2 linked regions of the Alloyangia pacifica genome follow. The protein of the gene in region 1 interacts with the protein of each later gene in a pairwise test. Links are inferred from orthologs where the notes say so. Each region holds a gene or a part of one and is shown on either strand. Other genes may lie near its edges.

Evidence for each region.
Region 2: the proteins of ileS (region 1) and CEW88_RS09595 interact in binary tests that used the Escherichia coli proteins (3 or more experiments, as listed by UniProt). The link is inferred for Alloyangia pacifica from one-to-one orthologs.

Annotation. Positions count from the first base shown.
Region 1 is NZ_CP022189.1:879,238-886,716, forward strand. What follows is about bases 461-4,039. They hold ileS (isoleucine--tRNA ligase), read right to left. Parts: upstream 3,646-4,039; coding sequence 661-3,645; downstream 461-660. In the rest of the region: CEW88_RS04210 (acyloxyacyl hydrolase), read left to right, coding at 1-403; CEW88_RS04220 (YcjF family protein), read right to left, coding at 4,659-5,693; CEW88_RS04225 (GNAT family N-acetyltransferase), read right to left, coding at 5,690-6,160; CEW88_RS04230 (YcjX family protein), read right to left, coding at 6,157-7,479. UniProt on the Escherichia coli protein: Catalyzes the attachment of isoleucine to tRNA(Ile). As IleRS can inadvertently accommodate and process structurally similar amino acids such as valine, to avoid such errors it has two additional distinct tRNA(Ile)-dependent editing activities.
Region 2 is NZ_CP022189.1:1,989,411-1,996,061, reverse strand. Bases 2,322-5,072 are described here. They hold CEW88_RS09595 (substrate-binding domain-containing protein), read right to left. Parts: upstream 4,225-5,072; coding sequence 3,418-4,224; downstream 2,322-3,417. Other genes in these bases: CEW88_RS09590 (alpha-D-ribose 1-methylphosphonate 5-triphosphate diphosphatase), read right to left, coding at 4,329-5,072; CEW88_RS25110 (hypothetical protein), read right to left, coding at 3,247-3,378; CEW88_RS09600 (methyl-accepting chemotaxis protein), read right to left, coding at 2,322-3,126. Also shown: phosphonate ABC transporter, permease protein PhnE, read left to right, coding at 1-171; CEW88_RS09605 (chloramphenicol acetyltransferase), read left to right, coding at 172-804; more of CEW88_RS09600, read right to left, coding at 853-2,321; more of CEW88_RS09590, read right to left, coding at 5,073-5,510; phosphonate metabolism transcriptional regulator PhnF, read right to left, coding at 5,587-6,315; phosphonate C-P lyase system protein PhnG, read left to right, coding at 6,430-6,651. UniProt on the Escherichia coli protein: Part of the ABC transporter complex RbsABC involved in ribose import. Binds ribose. Also serves as the primary chemoreceptor for chemotaxis.

The sequences.
Region 1 (7,479 bases):
TTTCTCCCTGGGCAGCGTGGTCGAGCGCCAGGCCGAGGCCAAGGGCGAAGCCTACCTGCGCTATGACTTCGGGCGCAAGTTCGGGCCTTTCGGCCAGGCCATCGGCGTGTCGATGACCGAAGATGGCGAAGGCTGGCTCGGCTATGGCGCCACCTACAAGAAGAACTTCGGCTACAGCCCCTTCTATGCCGAGCTGCACCTCATGCCGGGGATCTACATGGACAACGGCGGATTTGACCTCGGCGGCCCGCTCGAGTTCCGTTCGGGCATCGAACTGGGCTACGAGTTCAACCAGGGATGGCGGGTTGGTCTCAGCTATGACCACCGCTCCAACGCCGACATCTACGACAACAACCCGGGCATCGAGACGGTGCAACTGCGGGTGAGCATCCCGACGCGCTGAGCGCCGCACCGATTGCGTGCCAAGGGGCGTCCGGTTCGGGCGCCCCTTTTTGCCGTGCCGTGGCCGATCGCCAACCTGCTGAAGGTCGATTGCGCTGCGTTGCCGGGTCCAGAAAAGGCGCCCGGCGAGTCCTGAGGCAGCCGGACAAAACCAGAGGGCCGGAGCAATGCGCCCCGGCCCTCTCATCTTTCTTCAGGTGCTCCCCGAAAACCGCACCGCCGCGGCAATTCGGGGCAGGGTGCTTCGTCCCGGGCGGCTTACCCCAGCGCCGCGTCGCAGCGGGCGCAGGTGGCGGCGTGGCTGTGGGTGCCGACGTCGGGCAGGATTTTCCAGCAGCGCTGGCACTTCTCGCCTTCGGCTTTCTCGAAGACCACGCCGACGTTCGGTACATCCGCCATCCGGAACGCCTCGGCGGGGGCGGGGTCGGCGGTGAGCGCGATGTCCGAGGTGATGCAGATGTCCTCGAAGGCCACCGTCTTCAGGGCCTCGAGCATCGCCGCGTCCTCGACATGGACCACCGGGAAGGCTTCGAGCGAAGCGCCGATGACCTTCTCGGTGCGCTGGATCTCCAGCGCCGCGGTGACGGCGCGGCGGGCCATGCGGACCTTGCCCCACTTCTCGGCCAGCGCGGCGTTGCGCCAGTCGGCCGGGGTCTGCGGGAAGTCCTGCAGGTGCACGGAGCTTTGCTCGCCCGGGAAACGGTCCAGCCAGACGTCTTCCATGGTGAAGGGCAGCACCGGCGCGAGCCAGGTTGTCAGCCGGTGGAAGAGCAGGTCCATGACCGTGCGCGCGGCCTTGCGGCGGGCAGTGTCGCCGTCGCAGTAGAGCGCGTCCTTGCGGATATCGAAGTAGAAGGCCGACAGGTCCACGGTGCAGAAGGTGAAGACCTGCTGGAACACGTGCTGGAAGTCGTAGGCGCGGTAGCCTTCGCGCACCACGTCATCCAGTTCGGCGAGGCGGTGCAGCACCCAGCGTTCCAGCTCGGGCATGTCGGCCGGCTCGACCCGGTCGCGTTCCTCGAAGTGGCCAAGCGCGCCGAGCATGAAGCGCATGGTGTTGCGCAGGCGGCGGTAGCTGTCGGCGACGCCCTTGAGGATCTCCGGCCCGATCCGCTGGTCGGCGGTATAATCGGTCTGGGCGACCCAGAGGCGCAGGATGTCGGCGCCGTACTGCTTGATGACCTCTTCAGGCACGATGGTGTTGCCGAGCGATTTGGACATCTTGTTGCCCTTCTCGTCCAGCGTGAAGCCATGGGTGACCACGTTGCGATAGGGCGCGTGACCAGTGGTGCCGACCGATTGCAGCAGCGAGCTGTGGAACCAGCCGCGGTGCTGGTCGGTGCCTTCCATGTAGACGTCGGCGATGCCGTCCTTGGTGCCGTCGGCGCGGTCGCGCAGCACGAAGGCGTGGGTCGAACCGGAGTCGAACCACACATCGAGCACGTCGTAGACCTGCTCCCACTCATCGGCGTTGTACTCCGCACCGAGGAAGCGCTCCTTGGCACCCTCGGCATACCAGCAATCGGCACCTTCGACTTCGAAGGCCTCGCAGATGCGCGCGTTGACCGCGGGATCGCGCAACAGGAAGCCCTCGTCGGTGGGCAGGGCGCCCTTCTTGGTGAAGCAGGTCAGCGGCACGCCCCAGGCGCGCTGGCGCGAGAGCACCCAGTCCGGGCGGGCTTCCATCATCGAGTGCAGGCGGTTGCGGCCCGACTGCGGTGTCCATTTGACCTGGTCGATGCAGGTGAGGGCGCGGTCGCGGATGGTCTTGCCGTTTTCGTCCTGCCCGTCGTTCACGTCGCGGTCGATGGCGGCAAACCACTGCGGCGTGTTGCGGAAGATCACCGGCGCCTTGGAGCGCCAGCTGTGCGGGTAGGAGTGGGTGACGCGGCCGCGCGCGATGATGCCACCTGCCTCGACCAGCTTGGCGATCACGGCGGTGTTCGCCTTGCCTTCCTTGCCCTTGTTGTCGAAGACGGTCAGCCCGGCGAAGAACGGCACATGCGGCAGGAACTCGGAGTCCTCGCCGACGTTGTGGGTCATCCGGTCGATCCAGTTGCGCTTGACGAAGCACTCGTAGTCGTCGGCGCCGTGGCTGGGCGCGGTGTGCACGAAGCCCGTGCCCGCGTCATCGGTCACGTGCTCGCCGTCGATCATCGGCACTTCGTAGTCCCAGAAGCCGTCTGCGCCGTCGATTCCGGCGAAAGGATGGGCGAGGGTGAGGCTCGACAGCTCTTCCGCCGAGACGCCGCGCTTGCGCGCGACCATCTCGGGCTCGAGCCGGGCGGCCTTGAAGACGTCGGCGGCCAGCTTGTCGGCCACGATGTAGAGATCGCCCACCGAGCACCAGCATTCCTCGGGGGTCGCAGTGACCTCGTAGAGCCCGTATTCGATGGCAGGGTTGAAGGCGACGGCCTTGTTCGAGGGGATGGTCCAGGGGGTGGTTGTCCAGATCACCACGCGCGCCTTTTGCAACTCCTCGGCCAGCAGCTCGGTGTCGGCCCCGGCATAGTCGTCATCCTCGCCCTGCGGCAGCGCCACATGGCCGCCCGAGACGATTTGGAACGGCACCCAGATCGTGTGCGACTTGTGGTCGTGGTACTCGATCTCGGCCTCGGCCAGCGCGGTCTTCTCGACTGGCGACCACATGACCGGCTTCGAGCCCTGGTAGAGCGTGCCGTTCATCAGGAACTTCTGGAACTCCTCGGCGATCACCCGCTCGGCGTGGAACGCCATGGTGAGATAGGGATCGTCCCAGTTGCCGGTGATGCCGAGGCGCTTGAACTCGTCGCGCTGGATGTCGACCCAGCCTTCGGCGAACTTGCGGCATTCCTGCCGGAAGTCGATGACCGGCACCTCGTCCTTGTTCTTGCCCTTCTTGCGGTACTGCTCCTCGATCTTCCATTCGATCGGAAGGCCGTGGCAGTCCCAGCCCGGCACGTAGCGCGCATCGTGGCCCATCATCTGGTGCGAGCGGACGATCATGTCCTTGATCGTCTTGTTCAGCGCGTGGCCGATATGCAGGTGACCGTTGGCATAGGGCGGGCCGTCGTGCAGCGTGAAGGGGGTGCGGCTGCCGTCCTCGGCCTTGTCGCGGAGGCGGTCGTAGACGCCGATCTTCGCCCAGCGTTCCAGCCACTCGGGCTCGCGCTTGGGCAGGCCCGCGCGCATCGGGAACTCGGTCTTCGGAAGGTTCAGCGTGTCCTTGTAGTCAGGCGTCTGGGTGGTGGTGTCGGCGCACATGTTCTGCGGTCCCGGAAGTTATGTCGGATGTCTGAGAAAGGTCGGCGCGGCGGTCCATACGCCTTGTCCCGGCGGCTCTAGTGATCAGAGCGCCGGGCATGTAATTCGAATGATGATCGCAGTGCGGGGCATCATGGCCGCCTTATAGGCATCCGACTCGCGATGGTCCAGTGGTTGCACGCAGGCGCGAACGGCCGCGAAGGCGCCGTCCGGCCGCAAGGGAAATGCGCGGAAATCCCCCTTTGGATGCTAGGCAAACCGGCGCGGCGCCGCTTGTCCGCGAGCGGGGCGGCGGGGATGTGCCAACTGCGCGCGGATATCTGGCGGCGGGATGCCTGAAATCGCGTGCGGTTTGGAAAAGCGGGATCTCTCGGTGCGTATCGGGTTCTTATCCTCCAACGCGGCGCCATCCTGACACTCAACCGGTATCCGGCGGCCGCAACCGAACCCGTGGAGGCGTTATGGCCTATCGTGACCCCGGGCTGCCCGGTGGCAATCCCCGTGGTGGCTCATTCGGCTCGACCCTGAGGTCCGAGCCAGGACTGACCTTGGCGGACCCGCGCCACACAGAGAACACCGGTACGCTCACCGGGGGTCTGCTGATCGCGGTTCTCATGTTCCTCGGCCTGCTGGTCGGGGTTGGAACCCTGAGGGTTGGTGGGGTGGGTGAGTCCCCCGCCACCTCGGGACGCGGGGCCGCTGGCTCCGCCTCTGGGTGGAGCGGAGGGACCGAAGCCGCTGCACCCCCGGTAGCGCAGGCCTATTAGAGCCTGCGTCCTGTTGTGCTCCTCGCCCAAGAGCTGGGCCCGCCACCACTCACGGATGGTCCGGGCGAGGACGTCCTCCCAAGTGATGCCTCTCGTACCGGGGCATCCCTCAGGCCAGTGCCGACATATAACTCCTTACACGGCACTGGCCGCCCCAACACTTCCAGAAGCATCGCGCCCCAACTGCGAGCCAACGCAGGGCCGAGAATAGCGGCCCCGGATCGCCTCAATGTGGGCGCGCCGGGCTCACCCCTTGCCGCTCTCCTTGATCACGAATCCTGCCAGCGCGGTGCGGATGATCTCGCGGACCGAGGGGCGGTTGCGGCGGGTGAAGGGCAGGGGGCGGCAGACCTCGATCGCGGCCACGCCCACACGGGCGGTCAGCGCGCCGTTCACCAGCCCCTCGCCGAAGCGGCGCGAGAGCTTGCCGAGGAGGCCGCCGCCGAGCACCGGCTCAAGCATGTCGTCCCCAACCGCCACGGCACCCGTAGCGACCAGATGCGACATGACCGCCCGCGTCAGTCGCCAGCTGCCCAAGGTGCCTGAGCGCCCGCCGTAGATCTCAGCAATGCGGCGGATCATCCGCAGGTTGGAGGAAAGCGCCGCAACCACGTCGGCCAGGGCCAGCGGCACCAGCGCGGTCACCGTCGCCACCTGCCGGGCCGAGGCCTCGACCTCGCGCCGTGCGGCGGCGTCGAGCGGCGCCAGCAGCTCGTTTTCGGCAAGCCCGATCAGCCCCGAGGCATCGAAAACCTCGGCGCCGCGCTCCTTCAGCCGCTCGCGGCCCCAGCGCGTGTCCTCGCGCCCGGCGTAGAGGTTCGAGAGCTGGTCGACCACCTTGCGCGCGGCCTTGAGGTCATCGGAAGCCAACGCCGCATCGGCGGCCCGGTGCAGCGCATCGACCTTGGCCAGCCGCGACATGGCGGCAAGCTCCTTGACCACGATTGCCAGTCCGACCAGCACCACCAGCCCCATCAGGACCGAGACCGCGAGCCCAAGCAGCGGCACCGAGGCGATGAGGTCCATGGCAAAGCGCCAGGCAGCGATGGAGATCAGCGCCGAAACCAGCGCGCCCGCGAGCGCCCAGAACCAGCGCGCCAGCTTGGACGGCTGCCGCGCGGCCAGCGCCGCGGCGGTGGTCATCGCCTGTCCCTGCGGGCCGGGCAAATCCGGCTCGGGCACCGGCGGTGCTTCGGAGGGGCTCAGAGGCGGCTGTTGCTCGTCGAGGTCGAAAAGGATCGGGCCTTGCTTGCGCGGGCCTTCGGGCGGGAGATCGCTCATCCGCGGGCCTCCATGCTGCGGGTGGCGGGCGCCTCCCAGACGTAGAAAAGATCGGGCAGGCCTTCCTCGTTGGCCGAGCCGTCGCCACGCCGGGTCACGGCAAAGCCCGCGCGCTCGTAGAAGCGCTGGGCGCGGTCGTTGGCGAGGAAGGTCCAGAGTTCCAGCCGCTGCGCGGCGCGCTGGGCGTCGTGCAGGAGGGTCCGGCCGATGCCGCGACCCTGGGCGTCGGGCGTGACGAAAAGTGCGTGCACGTAAGAGCCCTCGCGCGCGAGGAATCCCAGCAACGCGCCGCCACGGGTTTCGGCCACGGTAACCCAGCCGCGCTCGATCATCGTGCCGGCGTGGGCGATATCCTCGGCGCCGCTGTGCAGCGCGGGCTTCCAGGCATGCGCGGCAACCGCATCGGTGATCATCGCGCCGAGGCTGCCGGCGTCGGTGGGGCGGGCGGGGCGCAGCAGAGGGCTCACAGCCTGTCCCCCACGAGGAATTGCGCCGCCCGGTCGAGGCGGATGTGCGGCGGGCCCTCGCCGGGTTTCAGCGTCAGCGGGGCAGGGGCGAAGCGCATGATCTCGTAATCGGCGTCGAGCCAGCCGGTCGCCCCCTCGCGCGCCGGGGTCAGCAGATGCGCCGGATCCTCGGGCAGCGCACCGGGGTAGAAGGCGGCCTGCCGCCCGCGTGTGCCGTCGGGGTTGAGAAGCGTGCCGCGCACGCAGTCGAGCTCGCTGCCATTGTGCGGCAAGGTCTGCTCGACGGTGGCGCGCAGCGCGGCGATGGACATGGCCGCGGTCTCGGCCCCGGCAAAGCGTGCGCGGTCGCGCGCCTCGCGGGTCAGCGCTTCCATGATGGCGGTCAGCCGCGGGTGCTGGCTGTGGTGCAGGTGGTCGGCCTTGGTCGCCGAAAAGAGGATTTTCTCGACCCGCCGCCCGCGCAGGAGCTGCGTCAGCCAGGCGTTGGAGCCGGGGCGGAAGGCCTTGAGAATCCCCGCCATGGTGCGCCGCAGGTCGTCCAGCGCCGGCGGGCCGGCATGGATCGCGCCAAGCGCATCCACCAGCACGATCTGCCGGTCGATGCGCGAGAAATGATCGCGGAAGAAGGGCTTCACGATCTGGGCCTTGTAGGCTTCGAAGCGCCGCTCCATCTCGCGCCAGAGGCCCCGGCGTGCGGGGCTGTCCGGCTTCGGCATCGGCGCGAAGGTCAGCGCCGGGCTGCCGGCCCTCTCGCCGGGCAGCAGGAAGCGCCCCGGCGTGCAGTCGGAAAACCCCGCCTCGCGCGCCACGTGCAGCGCCGAGGTGAAGGCCTCAGCGAGCGCCTTGGCCTTGGGTTCGGAGAAGTCCTCGTTGGGATCGACCTCGCCGAGCAGCTCCAGGAAGGGCTCGGAGCCGGGGCGCTGCGGAAGGCGCTTGAGGGTCTCCTCGGTCCACTGCTCGAAGCTCTGCTCCAGCAGGCCGAGATCGAGCAGCCACTCGCCCGGGTAGTCGACGATGTCGAGATGGATCGTCCGCGGCCCCTGCAGCCCGGCGAGCAGCCCTGTCGGGCGCACCTTGAGCGAGAGCCGCAGCTCCGAGACCGCGCGGGTGCTGTCGGGCCAGCGCGGTGCGCGCGCGGTCAGAGCAGAGAGGTGGCTCTCGTAGTCGAAGCGCGCCACGGTGTCGTCGGGCTGCGGCTGAAGGTAGGCGGTGAGGATGCGCGATTCCGCCTCGGCGGCGAGCTGCGGCATCCGCCCGCGGTCGAGCAGGTTGGCGACCAGCGAGGTGATGAACACCGTCTTGCCGGCGCGCGACAGCCC
Region 2 (6,651 bases), 1.1 Mb from region 1 along the record:
ATCATCGGCGCGATCACCGGCGGCGGCATCGGTCTGCTGCTGACCCAGGCGATGATCACCCAGAAGGACTGGGAAGAGGTGACCTACTACATCATCCTGGTGATCCTCATGGTCATGGCGATGGACAGCGCCTCTGGCTGGCTGCGCCGCAAACTCATCAAGGGGCTTTGAATGCCGCGTCTTGGACCTGATCCCTTCATCCACCCGGACTGCGAGATCACCGGCTCGGAACTTGGCGCCTATGTCGAGATCGGTCGTGGCTCGCGGCTGAAACGGGTGGAGATGGGCGACTATTCCTACTGCGATCGCTACGCCGATCTGGCGAATGTGACGGTCGGCAAGTTCGCCAATATCGCCAGCTTCACCCGCATCGGGCCGACCGACCACCCGATGGGCAACGCCTCGTTGCACCATTTTCTCTATCGGTCCGAAGACTATTGGGACGACACCAGCCGAGACGAAGACTTCTTCGCCGCGCGTCACGCCCGCCGCGCCTGCATCGGCCATGACACCTGGATCGGGCATGGCGCCGTGGTGCGCCCGGAGGTGACCATCGGCCATGGCGCGGTGGTCGCTTCCTCGGCGGTGGTGACCCGGGACGTGGCGCCCTATACCATCGTCGCCGGGGTGCCCGCGCAGCCGCTGCGCCCACGGTTCGCGCCGGAGGTGGCAGAGCGCATGGTGGCGCTGGCCTGGTGGGACTGGCCGCACGAGGTGCTGCGCGCGCGCCTGGCGGATTTCCGGGCCTTGCCTGCAGAGGCATTTCTCGAGAAATACGAGACGGAATCGGTCGACCCCGCCTGATCCGGCCGGGGGAGACGACGCTTCACGCTTGCGCCGGGTTGCCTGGCCTCAGGCAGAGGCGGCGTGTCGCGTCCCGGCCGTTTCCGCGGACCAGTCTTCGGCGCGGCTGCCGAGTTTGAAGCGGCCGACGTTCTGCCGAAGCGCCTGCGCGGCCTCGCGCAGGTCCGAGCTGGCGGCGGAGGTCTGCTCGAACATCGCCGCGTTCTTCTGGGTTGTCATGTCGAGCTCGCTCACCGCGCTGTTGAGTTCCGACAGGCCGGTGGACTGCTCGCGCGCCGACTCGGCGATGGTGGTGACGCGGTCGGCGATGGTGCGGATCGAGTCGATGATTTCCTTCAAGGCGCCGCCGGTGCGTCCGACCAGCCGCACGCCGTTCTGCACGTGGTCGGACGAGGCGGTGATCTGCGTGTTGATCTCGCTCGCCGCCTCGGAGCAGCGCTGCGCGAGCAGCCGCACCTCGGAGGCGACAACCGCGAATCCCCGGCCCGCGTCTCCGGCCCGCGCCGCCTCGACCCCGGCATTGAGTGCCAGCAGGTTGGTTTGAAAGGCGATGTCGTCGATCACCCTGATATTGCCTGAGATCTGCTGAAACGCGGCTTCGATGACGCCGATCGCCTCAATGGTCTCGCGGACGACTTCGCCGCTGGCCTGCGCGTCCTCGCGCGCTTTTCCGACGAGGCCGTCCACCTCCGCGGCGTTCTTCGCCGACTCCGAGACCGAGGCAGTGAGCTGGTCGAGCGCGGCGGCGGTTTCTTCGACCGTGGCCGCCTGGCGTTCGGTGCGCTGGCCCAGCTCTTCGGATGCCTGGGTGATGTGATCGACGTCGTGGTTGATCGCCTCGGCGCTTTGCGACACATCGATCATCGCCTGCTGCAACCGGTCTGTCGCGCGGTTGAAATCGGTGCGCAGGCGCGCGTAGTCCTCGGGGAAATCCTGCCTGATGGTGTTGCCGAGATCGCCCTCGGCAAGTCGGGAGAGGGCTGTCTGCAGCGCCGCCACCACGGACGCCTGGGCGCTTTGCATCGCGGCGCGGGTGCTGGCGCCGGATTGCAGGTCATCCCGGCTCTGCCGCAGGTCGTGGCGCAGGGCGTCGAGTGCGCGGGCGATGCGGCCAATCTCGTCGCCGCGTTTGCGCGCCGGGATCTCGGTGTCGTACTGACCCGCCGCGACCTCGCCCACGGCGGCGGTGATCCGCCCCAGCGGGCGGGCGATGTTGCGCGCCGCGAGCACCGCAACCAGCAGGGCGACGATGAGCGCCGGCACCGCGGCACGCACCAGCTTGCCGAGCAGGGCACGCGGTCCTGCCGCGATCACCTCGGAAGGTTCCGCGGCGAGCAGCGCCCAGCTTGTGCCGCCGGACGCCTCGGGCGGGCCGAGGCGGACCGGCTGGAAGGCCGCGAGAAAGCTCTCGCCACCCGGCAGCGCAAGCTCGGTGACGCCGCTCTCGCCGGAGAGCGCGGCGCTGATCGCCGGATTGTCCGGCGCGGCGCTGCCGAGCGCGCCGGTCCCGCCAGAGAGGCGGCCGGTGCTGCGCCGGGTGTGGTCCGGGCCGATCAGCTCGATACGCGTGGTGGCGGTGAGCGCCGAAGGCATCGCGAGGATCTTTCCGATCTCTGCCTCATCGAGTTCGAAGACCAGCGCCGCGCCCAGATCCCCCCATTCATTGTCCAGCTGCAGCGCCACAAAGCCCGCCACAGCGCCGCCGAGCGCCGGCTCCGCGGTGAAATCGGCGAACCCGAACGCCGCACCCTCGGCCAGCACGGCGCGGACCGCAGTGACGAACGCGCCGCCGTCCTCGCCAAGGTGCGTGGCGAAGTTACCCTGCTTGCGCACCGAGTAGATCACATCGCCCGTGGCCGAGACGATGAGCAGGTCGCGCAGGCCCAGGGTCTCGACGTCGTTGCGGAAGGCAGCATGGAACTTCTTGTGGAAAAGCGAATAGGCGGTGGCATCCGGTGCCTCTTCCAGGGCGTCGCGGGCCTCGGGCGGGTTGGGGTTTTCATCGACGTAACTGCGCCGCAGGTGGTCGTTCGCCCCGGGGCCAAGGCTGTTGTAAGTGCTGAGGAAGCTGCTCGCTGCCTCGATGGTGTGGGCTTGCGTCGCGATGTCGCGGAGCGCAGCGAGCTTGTCGTCGAACCAATCTTCGAGCAGCGCGGCGCGGGTGTCGCGGACGGCGGCGAGGCGGAAACTCACCTCCTGCATCAGCTGCGCGAGCGAGACCTTGTAGGCAATTGCCCCCGCGACGCCGAGGCAGAAGATCGCGATCGCGATCATCAGGAGGGGCAGTTTGAGAGCGACAGAGAGGCTGCGCAGGCGGGACATGCCGTGTTCCTATTGCTGCTGGCGGGGTTCGGGCGGGGCGCCCGCCGGTGGGATCTTTCAACCATGAAAGGCTGAACAAGCGCCTAACCGGCGCGGCTCCGGCGTTGTCACGCGGGACAGTCAGTCGCCCAGCTCGAAAGCTGACGGCATGTTGTCGGCCGTGCCGGCGTCGATCAGCAGGCAGTCGAAAAGCTGGATCTCGCGCTTTTCGCGGGGTTTGCCGGTGCGGATGTAGTGGTCCGCCCGGCGCACCGCCTCCTCGACGAAGATGGCGACGGGTTGCAGCAGCGTTTAGACCAGTTCGTCCGCGGTCACCGCGGTCACCGCGTCGGGCGAGCCGTCGAAGCCGCCCACCGTGACCGAAGCGAGCCGCCCCGCCTCCTTCAGGGCGGCGACGGCACCAAGCGCCATTTCGTCATTGCCGGCGATCACCCCGGTGATCTGCGGATGGCTGGCCAGGAGTTTCCGGGTTTCCTCGTAGGCGCGCGTGCGGTTCCAATCGGCGGGTGTCGCAGCGACGCGGTGCAGCCCCTCCGCCGCGCCGAGGATATTGCCAAAGCCCTTGGGCCGGATGGCGGCATTGGGATCGGCGGCGGCACCGAGCAACTCCACGTAGCTGCCCGTTTCCCCCATCGCCCGGAGCCAGCGGCGCGCGCCGAGTTCCGCCCCCTGCACGTTGTTCGACAGGAGCTGCGCCACCGCGAGCCCCGGCATGGCCAGGCCCGCGTTGACGATGAAGACGGGAATGCCCGCCGACTTTGCCCGCCTGACCGTCTCGGCGGAGTCGGTTGCGTCGGCGGGGTCGAGGATGATCGCATCGACCCCGGCGGCGATGGCGGCGTCCACCCGGGCGCCCTCGATCAGCGGATTGCCCTCATGCGCGGTGACGACGGCCTTGTAGCCGAGTTCGGTCGCCGTGGCCTTCGCCACGTCCCCCTCTGCGGCCCAATAGGGGTTCTCGGGGTTGTTGACGATGATGCTGATCCGTCCCTCGGCCCGTGCCTGTGCCTGTGCCTGCGCCTGCGCCTGCGCCGTGGCGAGCAGCAGCGCCAGCAGCAGCAGATGGCGCAGCCTGCGAAGGAGAGCGGGGCGGGGCATGGCACGGACTCCTGTCTCCGGCGTGGTCGGGGGTGCCGGGGTCTTACGACAGGAGAGTTGAACAACCGCTTAAGGCGACGACGGCCCGAAGCCGCCGGCCGGCGTTACTCGGCGGCCATGCGCCGGCGCTGCATCGCCGAGACCAGCCGGGCGCCCGCCTCGCCGGCGAGATAGGTCAGCCGGCCGCCGCAGACCGTCGCCTCGATGGCACGGCTCTCCGCGTTCACCACCACGAAGTCGGCGCGCTTGCCGTGCTCGAGGCTGCCACGGTCGACCAGTCCCATGATCTCGGCCGGGGTGGTCGAGATCATCGCCCAGGCCTCGGGCAGCGTCTTCATCCCCTTGTCAACCAGCGTCCAGGCGGCCTCGGCCAGACAGGGGTAGTGGTAATCCGAGACCAGCGCGTCGCAGAGCCCGTCGGCGATCAGGTGCTGGGCCGAGACATTGCCTGCCTGGCTGCGGCCGCGCACCACGTTGGGCGCCCCCATCAGCACCGGATCGTTGAAGGCGCGGGCGAGCTTGGCAGCGCTGACGGTGGTCGGGAACTCTGCGATGCGGGCGCCGATCAGACGGTAGTATTCGCGGGTGTCGCCGTCCGGATCGTCGTGGCTGCCGTAGCGGATGTCATGGGCGTCGAAGCTCTCGGCCAGCGCGCAGAGGTGGCGGGGCACATCGCGCGAACGGGCGCGGGCCTCCCGCAGCCGGGCGACGAAGGTCTGGGGCGTCTCGCCGGCACGCTCGGCCCAGAGCGCGAGCCGGTGCGGATCGCGGTCGGCGACCTCGAGCGCCTCGGGCAGGTGATCGTTGAACACCACGTAATCGACCCCATGCGCGAGGATTGCTTCGAGCATGCGCGCGCGCGTGTCGGGCATATGGGTCTCGCAGCGGATCTGCAGGCGCAGATCGGTGTGGGCCTGCGGGCGGTAGGCAGCGAGGGCGGCCATCACCTCTTCGGCGAACTCCGGGCCGCGCATGCCGCCCTCCCAACTCCAGCACTGCGCCAGCCAGGCGGTGGTGACGCCATGGGCGGCGGCCTCGCGATCGGTCCAACGCAGTCCAGCGAGGATCGGGAAGAGGGCCGAGGGGCGCGGCGCGATATGGCGCTCGAAGGCGTCGCCGTGCAGGTCGATGATGCCCGGCAGAATGAGGTTCCCCGAAAGGTCCACCTCTGGCAGCGGCCCCTTGCTGATCACGCCGCCCTCGATCACCAGAGAGCGCTTCTGCATCTCGCCGTCGCGCAGGAGGGCTGCGCCGGTGAGACGCAGGGGAGGGAGTAGGGCCGTCATGTCTGTCACCCGCCATGGCTGCTCTGGGATTTCAGGCGGTTCTACCCGGCGTCTGTGTCATGGGCGTGACGGCGGCTCACCTTGCGGCGCCCGTTTCCTCATGGCTGATCGTGAGCGCCACGCGGTCGCCCGCGAACCAGGTGTGCCCTTGCTCCACCGGCGCGCCGTCGGGGCCGAGGTTGATCGAGGTCGAGCGGAGCAGCGGCTCGCCCTCGCGCAGGTTGAGGTGCAGCGCCTGCGTGGCCGAGGCGGGCTCGGCGGTGAGCCGCGTCTGCGCGCGGGTGTAATCGGTGATGCCATGGCGGCGCAGCGCTTCGGTGACCGAGTTCACCTCGCGCAGGGTCTCGTCGAGGCCGGGCAGGCGGCCGATGGGGAAGAGCGAGACGAAATGTGCCATCGGGACGCCACCGGCCAGAGAGACGCCCTCGAGCACCAGAAGCGGCTCGCCAGGATCAAGCTGCAGCGCTTCGGCCTCGGTGCTGTCGGCGGGGCGGGTTTCCATCCGCAGCAGCCTGCGGTCGGGCAGCCGGCCCGAGGCGCGGACGTTCTGGCTGAAGCGCGTGCGCCCGCCAATCGGGTAGTCCATCGGCGCCATCCGCACGAAGACCCCGGCGCCGCGCCGGGAATGGGTGAGGCCGCGGTCGCCGAGGTCTTTCAGCGCATGACGCACCGTGTGCCGGTTCACCCCGAAGCGCGTGGCCAGCTCGGCCTCGGTCGGGAGCTTGTCGCCGGGGCGATAATGGCCGCGCGAGATCTCGCTTTCGAGGGTTGTGGCAATGGCGTGCCAGACGGGAGAGCGGGGCATGGTTGGACCTCTGTCACCGAAATTTCACGCGATGAGCGCTTGCCCGACTCGGGTCGAAGGGCGTATCACGTGTCTAGTTGTATAGTTATCTAGACAAATCGGCAAGGTGTCCAGATGGAAACTCCTGAACAGGAAATCGCCGCGCGGCAGGGCTGGATGGGCCTGCTGGCGCGTGCCCCGGCCGAGCGGCTTAACGCGCTGCTCGAGGGCGCGGAGCTGCCCGGCTTCGACTGGCTGCGGGTGCCCGAGACCGGCGGCGTCATGGTGCGCGGCCGCATGGGCGGCACCGGCGCCCCCTTCAACCTCGGCGAGATGACGGTGACCCGGTGCGCGCTG